3 regions of the Azospirillum sp. 11R-A genome follow, and region 1 is predicted to be linked to each of the others. Evidence: predicted binding sites of a transcription regulator. Region 1 holds the regulator's gene; each other region holds the start of a gene.
The links. The regulator LexA, encoded in region 1, represses DNA repair genes until DNA is damaged. The targets are predictions, from matches to a motif close to ATGTTCTANTTTGGTTC.
Positions count from the first base shown of each region.

Region 1 (3,274 bases):
GATCGGCCGCGCCGTGGCCGCCGGCCGCTTCGTCCGCGAGGCCGGCTTCGACTTCACGGCCGGTCAGGAGCTTCTGCCGAAGGGCCGGCGCCTGACCGCGCGCGACATCGCGCTGGCCGCCGGCGGCAATGTGCCGTGGCTGTCGGTCCATCGCCGGCCGCGCATCGCCGTCCTCGCCACCGGCGACGAGATCGCCCTGCCCGGCGACCCGCTGGGACCGAGCCAGATCGTCAGCACCAATGCGCTCGGCCTCTGCGCCCTGGTGACCGCCCAGGGCGGGCTCGCCCACAATCTGGGCGTCGCCAGGGACACGCCGGAAAGTGTGGCGGCCCTGGCGAAGGGGGCTGCCGGCTGCGACCTGCTGGTCACCACCGGCGGGGCGGCGCATGGCGATTACGATTTCGTCCGCGATGTGCTGGCCGAACGCGGCGTGGCGCTGGAGGTGCAGACGGTGGCGATGCGTCCGGGCAAGGCGCTGATGTTCGGCCGTGCCGGTTCGGTGCCGTTGCTCGGCCTGCCCGGCAACCCGGTGTCCACCGGCGTCACCGCGCTCCTGTTCCTCCGCCCGATCCTGCGCGTGCTGCAGGGACTGCCGCCGGAGGACGACCGCCTACCACTGCGCGCCCGCCTGACCGGCGCGCTGAGGGCCAACGACCGGCGCGAGGAATATCTACGCGCCACGCTCGCCGCCGGCCCGGACGGTATCCTGACCGTCACGCCCTTCGCCCGGCAGGACAGCGCCATCACCACCCTGTACGCCCAGGCCGATTGCCTGATCCCCCGCCCGCCCCATGCCGACCCGGAGCCGGCCGGCGCCATGGTGACCGTGCTTCCTTTGACGGATGGGGCACTCAGCATTTAGACTTGAACAGAGCGCCAGGACATGGCGCTTGGACGAAGACTGGAACAGGTGAACACCACCCGGAAAACTGTTTCACCGCGTTCCAAATGTTCCACACAAGTTCTAAAAGAAGCCGATGGGGGGCTTGACGCGCAGCAGGAACCAAACTAGAACATGGAGCAACGTTTAGTTTTTGTTCCATCTTCAGTCTGGCCGAAGCCGGGAGGCATCCATGCTCACGCGCAAGCAGCACGAATTGCTGCTGTTCATCCACGAACGGCTTGGCCAGGGCGGTGTCTCGCCGTCGTTCGACGAGATGAAGGACGCCCTGGGCCTGAAGTCCAAGTCGGGTATCCATCGCCTGATCACCGGACTCGAGGAACGCGGGTTCATCCGCCGCCTGCCCCACCGGGCCCGTGCGCTGGAGGTGCTGCGCCTTCCCGAGGGTCTCGATGCCTCCCGCAACCGGACCGTGGCTTCCAAGCCGAAGTTTCAACCCAACGTCATCAAGGGCGATTTCGCCTTCGCCGGCCGCGATACCGCTCCCCCCGCCCCGACCCCGGCCGCCGCGAACGAGACGGTGCAGCTCCCGCTCTATGGCCGGATCGCCGCCGGTACGCCGATCGAGGCCTTGCGCGACAACAGCGCCTTCGTCGACGTTCCCGCCTCGATGCTGACCGGTGGCGACCATTACGCCCTGGAGGTTTCCGGCGACTCGATGATCGAGGCCGGCATTCTCGACCACGACACCATCGTCATCCAGCGCTGCGATGCGGCGGAGAACGGCACGATTGTCGTCGCCCTGGTGGACGAGGGCGAAGTGACGCTGAAGCGCCTGCGCCGCAAGGGCAACACCATCGCGCTGGAACCCGCCAACGCCGCCTATGAGACCCGTATCTTCGGCGCCGACCGCGTCCGCGTGCAGGGCAAGCTGGTCGGTCTCGTGCGCAAGTACTGAGCTTTTCCTGCCCGACCGCCGATCCCCTCCTCCGTCCCCGCGGCGGATGGGATCGGCGAGGTCCAAGCTCCTCTCACTGTCCTCCGGTCCAGGGCCGATCTCCCCGTAGCCCGCGCACCGTCTCCACCGTCACCCGCTCGGCGGTCACCGTCAGCGCATGCGCGCCTTCATGGCGCAGGGTCCAGCGGTCCACCACCAAGTCCGCCCGGCAACGCCGCGCCACCTCCGCCGTCACCACCGCATCGGCCGCCCCGCAGTCCTCGTCCAGCGCATCCGGCAGCCGCGGCAGGGCCACCGTCTTTCCACGCACCCGGTACAGGCAGCCAAGCGCATCGCAGTCCAGCGACCGCCCTCCCCCGCTCCATCCCCCGTCGGCCGGCCAGGGATCGGCCACCGACCGCTCGCCATCGCGCTCCCTCCAGGTTTCGGTCATCCGCCCGCCGCCCTTGACCGACGCGCTGAGCCGTCCATCCGGCAGCCTGACCGCCATCACTGTCCCGTCGCCGGCCACCAGCACATCCGGCCGCACCGCCAGCATGGGCGAGGCCAGCCCCGCCAGGACCGGCAGCATCCCCAGCCAACGCCACCACCGCGTCCAGAGGCAGAGCCAGATCCCCCCCATCACCAGCAGCGCGAACCCTTCCGCCGGCATCGCCGGCACGGTCAGCGAGGCCCAGGGGAGACGACCGAAGAACTCCGCCGTCCAGATCACCGCCCGGTCGCCCCAGTTCATGGCGATCAGCGCCGGTGCCTCCAGTCCGAAGGGCAGCAGCGCGTAGGCGATCAGGCTCCACGGCATGACCCAGAAGGACGTGATAGGAATGGCGATCAGGTTCGACAGCACGCCATAGAAGGCGATCTGCTGAAAATGAAAGAGCGAAAAGGGCAAGGTCGCCAGCGTCGCCACCACGCTGGTCAGCAGAATCCCGCCGACATAGAACAACCCGCGCACGATCCATCCGGCATCGCGCCGCCACTCCGCCAGCCTGACGCTGCCCTTCTCGAACGCGGCGATCAGCGCCACCACCGCGGCGAAGGACATCTGGAAGCTCGGCCCCAACATGCCCTCCGGGTCCATGGCCATGGTGACCAGCCCGGCGAAGGCGACCAGCCGCATGCTCAACGGGTGGCGGTCGAGCATGATCGCCCCCATCACCATGCCGGTCATCAGCACCGACCGCACCGTCGGCAGCGGCGCCCCGACCAGCAGCGTGTAGGCGAGCGCCGACAGGATGCCGAACAGCGCCGCGATCTTCTTGATCGGCCACCGCAACGCGATGTAGGGCACCGCCGCCAGCAACGCCCGCACGACATAGAACAGAATGCCGGCGGCGATGCCGACATGCAGGCCGGAGATCGACAGCAGATGCGCCAGCCCGCTGTTGCGGAAGTCGTCCATCGTCGCTTCCGGGATGCCGAACTCCTCGCCGTTCAGCAGCGCCGTGGTGACGCTTGCCTCCACCGGATCGCCGATG
Region 1 covers NZ_JBCEBL010000010.1:3,379-6,652, reverse strand. Annotated here, with positions in the region: gene glp (gephyrin-like molybdotransferase Glp) at 1-862, shown strand, start outside; gene lexA (transcriptional repressor LexA) at 1,074-1,799, shown strand; gene VH569_RS15290 (ComEC/Rec2 family competence protein) at 1,873-3,274, opposite strand, start outside.

Region 2 (3,274 bases), on a different contig from region 1:
CTGATGTGCGACCTGTCGGTCGACACCGCCGCCATCGCCCGTGCCCACGGCTTGCCCGAGTCCGCCTTCGACGCGGAACTGGAGGGCATGGCCGATCTGGTCGCCGACGGCGTCGCGGTGGTGGACGGCCGGCGCATCCATGTGCCGGAGAGCGCCCGTCCGTTGATGCGCATCGTCGCCGCCCGCTTCGACACCCACCTGTCCAAGGGCGCCGGACGGCACAGCCGGGCGGTTTGACGGCAGTCGGAGAAAGTCGGGCAAAAGAAAAGGCGGCCGACGCCACCCGCCGACCGCCTTTCCCCGTGCCGCGCATCCGAACCCACAAGGCTACGCGGCAACCTCGTTGATGCCCTGCATCAATGTCCGCAGCATGTCGCCGCTGAGGCGGTTGGACGTGACGCCGCCTGTCTGCTGCTGCATGCCGCCATAGGCGGCCATCCGTTCCTGTTCCGACACATAGCCGTCCTTGTTGGTGTCCAGCGGGTCGTAGCCGGTCGTGCCGCCGGCTGCCGAGCTTGAAGACGCCGAGCTTGAAGCCGCGGAACTGGAGGATGCCGAACTGGAGGACGCGGTCGAGGACGTGCTGCCGCTGTCCGAAGCGCCGGAAGTTCCTGTGTCATTGGCGGGCGGGGGCGGCGGGCGGTTGGCGTCGGCCTGCTTCAGCGCGCTGCTCAACTCGTCCTGGGAAATCGACCCGTCCTCGTCGTTGTCGAGGCTGCTGAACATCGACGCGGCATCGGTGCTCGACTGGCCGGCGGAGGTCAGGACGGACGTCAGCTCGTCGGCACTGATGCCGCCGCTGCTGTCGCTGTCCAGGCTGGAATAGAGGTTCTGGGCGAACTGCTGCTGCATCGCGCTCGCCTGCTCCTGCGCCGCCAGCAGGGCGCTGCCGCTGCCATAGTCGAACTGGCTGGCGAAGGAACTGAACTCGGTCGTGTTGAGCGAGCCGTTGCTGTCGCTGTCCAGGCTGCCGATCAGGCCGTCGACGGCGGACGACAGCTTGCCGCTGTCGGAGGCAGCCGAGGTGCCGCCGAGCGCGCCCAGCAACTCGTCCTTGGACAGCGACGAGTCGCTGTTGGCGTCCGCCTTGGAGAAGAATTTCTGAAGCGTCGCTGTGCTGTTGGAACTGCCGAGGGAGGAGATCATGGCCGGATGCCCCCGTAAGGTGCCGTCGTGATGGTCAAGATACGCGGGGCGGCCTGGGACTCCTGCGCGCAACGGCGCCGGAAAAGATCGGATTTGAGATAATTCTTCAAGACCCGGAGGTGCGCCTCAAAAAGCGCATAGCGAATCCGGCTGCGCTGCGGTGGCGAAGAGGGGGCTGCCTCCTGTATGGTCGCGCCGAAGGTCCACAACCCACCCGTTTACCCTTTCCGTTCGTCCCGTTCCTGCAAAGCACCGTTCCATCTCAAGGTGAGCGATGATCCGGCGTCTGCGTACCCTTCCCTTGATGGTGGCCCTGGCCACGCTGATGGTTCCCGGCTGCATGCCGTACCAGCGGACCCCAAATCCGCCGACCGTGCGGACCGCGCCCGATACCGGAACCGGGCTTGAGCCGATCTATGGGGAGTGGCAGGTGGACAAGCCGACGCCGGCCTATGCCCAGCCGGCGGGCGGCTCGGGCGTCATCGCCACGCTTGGGTCGGGTCAGGCGGTCACCACGCTGGGCCGGGTGCGCAACAGCGACTGGGTTGCGGTGAAGGTCGGCGGCTCCACTGCCTATGTCCGGCTGCATCTGCTGAGCCTGAAGGGCAACACGCCGCGCGGCACCCGCGGCACCTCCACCACCCTGGCGAAGCCCGTCGACAATGCCGGCCCGACCATCAAGGCCGCCCCGCGCGGCAAGATCGGCGCGGCGCCAATCGCCAACTGATCCCAGCGACGGCTGACTTCAGGACAGGCGGCCCGAAAACAAGACAGGAGTCGCAGACTCCCCCTCGACGCGCGTTCATGATAGAACATATCAGGAACATATACCTGTCGAGCGGAGCCGAGTCATGCCTGTGCCGTTGTCCTCCCTCCCATCTGCGGATGCGGTGCCGCGCGACCGTGCCGGATTGCTGGCCGACCTGCGCGCACGCATCCGGCGGATCGAGGGAGCGGGCGGGGAAGGGGGGCGGACCCTGGCGTTCGGCATCGACTCGGTCGACGGCCATCTGCCCGACGGTGGGCTGCCGCTGGGCTGCCTGCATGCGGTGGCGGCGGAAGACCCGGGGGCGGGCACCGGATTCGCCGTGGCGCTGCTGGCCCGGCTGGCGACCCCGAAAAGGCCGGTGCTGTGGATCCTGCGCGGGCGCGACCTGTACGCCCCGGGACTGGCGGCCTACGGGCTGACGCCCGACCGGCTGGTCGCGGTGCGGGCGGTTCGGCCGGTCGATGCGCTGTGGGCGATGGAGGAGGCGCTGCGCTGCTCCACCCTGTCGGCGGTGCTGGGCGAGTTGGAAGGGCTGGACTTGACCGCCAGCCGGCGGCTGCAGCTTGCCGCCGAGTCGTCGGGGGTGACCGGCTTCCTGCTGGATGCGAGCGCCGGCGCATCGGACGGGCGTAACCGTCGGATGGCGGGCGGGCGGATGGTGGGCGAGCGGGCGGAAGGGCTCAGCGCCGCGGTGACCCGCTGGCGATTGGATGCCGTCCCCAGTCTGGATGAGGAGGGGGATGCGGCACCACGCCCGGCCGGAGGCCCGCCGGGGCTGGGAATGCCGCGCTGGTCGGTCATGCTGGAGCGCTGCCGTGGCGGGCGCCCAGGCAGCTGGACCCTCGCCTGGGACGGGCAGGGCTGGCACGACGTGGGGAAAGAGGATCGAAGCGGCCTTCGGCAGACCGCAGGACGCGAGTCGGGGCTATGGCCGGCCGGGCGGCCGATGTCCGACAACCGACAGGGTCGTTTGTCGGATCACCGCAAACCGGCCGTCGCCAGGCTGACTGCCGGTCAGTAGTCGGTCGCCCAGTCTGGCTCGCGGCGGCCGGGCTGCTCCGACCCGTCCGGCTCGGTCATCCAGCGCGGGTCATCCGCGTCCATCGGGGCGTAGAGCGGCAGCTGGCGGGCGAATTCCGCGCTGTCGGCATCGCGGCGCTGCTTCAGCAGGCGGTCGGCAAGGTGGGCGGGCAGCATGGCAGGTCTCCTTCTGAGCGCCGGATGGCACCGTGGATCAGCCTGACTAAGGCCGGTCCTGGCCCACCCGTCGTCCTGTTTGCCTGGATAATAACTACGCAAGTTCCAGGCCAGCTGTTAAGCGCGTCACACGAGTTCCATGACACACGACTAAGTCTCTAC
Region 2 covers NZ_JBCEBL010000001.1:733,700-736,973, reverse strand. Annotated here, with positions in the region: gene hemN (oxygen-independent coproporphyrinogen III oxidase) at 1-237, shown strand, start outside; gene VH569_RS03520 (EF-hand domain-containing protein) at 328-1,146, opposite strand; gene VH569_RS03515 (SH3 domain-containing protein) at 1,421-1,873, shown strand; gene VH569_RS03510 (ImuA family protein) at 1,998-2,936, shown strand; gene VH569_RS03505 (hypothetical protein) at 2,930-3,112, opposite strand.
Region 2: VH569_RS03510 (ImuA family protein) is a predicted target of LexA. The motif match lies at 1,957-1,973, and genes of this name have one in related genera.

Region 3 (3,274 bases), on a different contig from region 1:
TCCGCCGGATAGTCCTTCAGGTCGGTCTCGGCATCGCCCTGGATCACCGACAGGCCGTGCGCCACGCACTGGCGCACGCCGTCCATGCTGAGTTCGATGCCGCGCCCGTCGACATTCTTGGTGTGGGCCAGATGGTCCAGCAGGGCGCCGTCGCCGCAGCCGACGTCCAGCACGCGGCTGTTCGGCTCCACCATCTCGGCGATCAGCTTCAGGTCGTCGCGAATGTCCACCATGGTCGGTCGTCCAGTCCCAGTCCTAATCCCACTCAGCGCGCGCGGCGGCGGACGGACAGGCCGCGATGCTCGGCGCAGCCCTCCAGGAAGCCGTGGATGACCTGATGGAACTCCGGCTCGTCCAGCAGGAAGGCGTCGTGGCCCTTGTCGGTCTCGATCTCGACGAAGCTGACATTCCCGGCGACGGCGTTCAGCGCATGCACGATGGCCCGCGATTCCGAGGTCGGGAACAGCCAGTCGCTGGAGAAGCTGGCAAGGCAGAAGCGCACCGGCGTGGTCTTGCCCCCCGGCCGGAAGGCGTTGGCCAGCGTGCCCCCGGCATCGGCGGCGAGGTCGAAATAATCCATCGCGCGGGTGATGTAGAGGTAGGAGTTGGCGTCGAACCGCTCGACGAAGGCCGCCCCCTGGTAGCGCAGGTAGCTCTCCACCTGGAAATCGGCGTCGAAGCCGTAGGTGATCGCCTTGCGGTCCTGCAAATTGCGGCCGAACTTGCGGTGCAGGGCCGTTTCCGACAGGTAGGTGATGTGCGCCGCCATGCGGGCGACGGCCAGACCGGCCTCCGGCTTGGTGCCTTCCAGCAGATAGTTGCCGCCGCGCCATTCCGGGTCGGCCATGATCGCTTGGCGCCCGACCTCGTGGAAGGCGATGTTCTGCGCCGAATGGCGGGCGGCGGTGGCGATGGGCACCGCGGCGAACACCGATTCGGGATAGGCGACCGCCCATTGCAGCACCTGCATGCCGCCCATCGAGCCGCCGATGACGCAGAACAGCTTCTCGATGCCGAGATGCTCGACCAGCAGCTTCTGCGCCCGCACCATGTCGCCGATGGTCACCACCGGGAAGGACAGGCCATAGGGCTGGCCGGTGGCGGGATCGTCATCCTTCGGCCCGGTGCTGCCCAGGCAGCCGCCCAGCACGTTGGAGCAGATGACGAAATAGCGGTCGGTGTCCACCGGCTTGCCGGGGCCGACCAGCATCTCCCACCAGCCGGGCTTGCCGGTGACCGGATGCCTCTCCACCACGAAATGATCGCCGGTCAGGGCGTGGCAGATGAAGATCGCGTTGGACTTGTCGGCGTTCAGCGTGCCGTAGGTCTGGTAGGCGATCTGGAAGCCGCCGATCTCCACCCCGCTGTCCAGCCGCATCGGCCGGTCGACCGCCAGACGCACGCGCTTGCCCGGCATGGCGGAGCCGTCGGCGACCGTGGCGGGGACCAGGGGAGGCTGCTGCGCGGTGGGAGGCGCGGACATGTCGTTTCTTGCCTTGGACGCTGTTCTGGGCGAGCGGTTTGGCCTTCGGGATTTTCCTGCTGCGGAAGCCTTGCGGCGCCTTGGCGGAGACCGTCGACGAGCTGTGGCGGAACGGGAGCGTATAGCTACGAAGCCGGCCTTCGGAGTGTCAATGTTTTCTTTGATTTCAGGGCGCATGCGGACTACTACTAACCGGCTCTGCATTCGATGGTTTCTTGACCCATGGCTTCCGCCCGGACCCCGCTCGACGATTTGCGCCGCGAAATCGACCAGATCGACGACGCGATCCATGACCTGCTGATGCGCCGCGCCGCCGTGGTGGAACGCATCGGGGCGGCCAAGGGCAATGGCGCGGCCGAAACCGGCGCCCAGCCCGTCTTCCTCCGCCCGGCGCGCGAGGCGACGATTCTTCGGCGCCTGATGGCCCGCCATGCCGGCACCTTCCCCGCCCAGGTCGTCGTCCGCATCTGGCGGGAGATGATCACCGCCTTCACCCGCATGCAGGGTCCCTTCGCCGTCGCCGTCTATGCGCCGGAGGACCGCCGCGGCTTCTGGGACGTGGCGCGCGACCATTTCGGCGGCTTCGTGCCGATGACTGCCGTCAACACCCCAGCCGCAGCGCTCCGCGCCGTGTCGGAGGGGACGGCGACCGTCGCCGTGGTGCCCTATCCGGCCGAGGACGATTCGGATCCCTGGTGGCGCTTCCTGGTGTCGGCCGACGCCGGCCGGCCGCAGGTGGTGGCGCGTCTGCCCTTCGGCGGGCGCGGCAATGCCCGCGGCGAGAACCGCGACGCGCTCGCCATCGCCGCCGTCCCGCACGAGCCGACCGGCGACGACCGCACCCTGCTCAGCATCGAGATCGGCGGCGACCTCAGCCGCGGCCGTCTGAAGGATTCGCTGGAGGCCTGCGGCCTGCCGCCGGTCGGCTTCTGCACTTGGCATCCGGCCGGCCATGCCACCGGGATGAGCGGCGGCGGCCCGTCGGTCCATCTGGTCGAGATCGCCGACTTCGTCGGGCAGGGCGACCCGCGCCTCGCCAAGCTGCTGGAACGCTCCGGCGACATCCCGGTGCGGGTCAATGTCGTCGGTGGCTATGCCGTGCCGCTCGCTCTGGGCTGATGTGCGCGAATGAGGCGAGCCGCCGGGGCGGCTCCTGCCTTATCCTGCCGGCCCTCCGTGAAACGATGGAACAGTGCCGCCGGCACTGTTCCATCCTGTTCCACCCCATCCATGAACCGCCCATCCACCATCGTCGGAAGGTAAGCAGACCATGACCCAGCCGAACGGCCCGCAGCCGCGTCCGGGGATTCTCGACATCGCCGCCTATGTCGGCGGCGAGCATCAGGGTCATATCCGCCTCGCCTCCAACGAAGGGGCGCTGGGGCCGAGCCCGAAGGCGATGGAGGCCTATGGGGCGGCGGCCGGGACCCTGCACCGCTATCCGGACGGCGGCTCGGCGGCGCTGCGCGGCGCCATCGCCAAGCGCTTCAACCTGGATGCCGACCGCATCGTCTGCGGCGCCGGGTCGGACGAGATCATCAGCCTGCTGATCCGCTCCTATGCCGGGCCGGGCGACGAGGTGCTGTATTCGCAGTACGGCTTCCTGATGTACCCGATCGGCGCCAAGTCGGTCGGCGCCACCCCGGTGACGGCGCCCGAGGACGGGCTGACCGCCAGCGTCGACAACCTGCTGGCCCGCGTCACCCCGCGCACTCGTCTGGTCTTCCTCGCCAACCCGAACAACCCGACCGGCACCTATCTGCCGGCGTCGGAGGTGGCGCGGCTCCATGC
Region 3 covers NZ_JBCEBL010000020.1:55,682-58,955, forward strand. Annotated here, with positions in the region: gene metW (methionine biosynthesis protein MetW) at 1-233, opposite strand, end outside; gene metX (homoserine O-acetyltransferase MetX) at 266-1,483, opposite strand; gene pheA (chorismate mutase) at 1,706-2,602, shown strand; gene hisC (histidinol-phosphate transaminase) at 2,754-3,274, shown strand, end outside.
Region 3: pheA (chorismate mutase) is a predicted target of LexA. The motif match lies at 1,635-1,651, and genes of this name have one in related genera.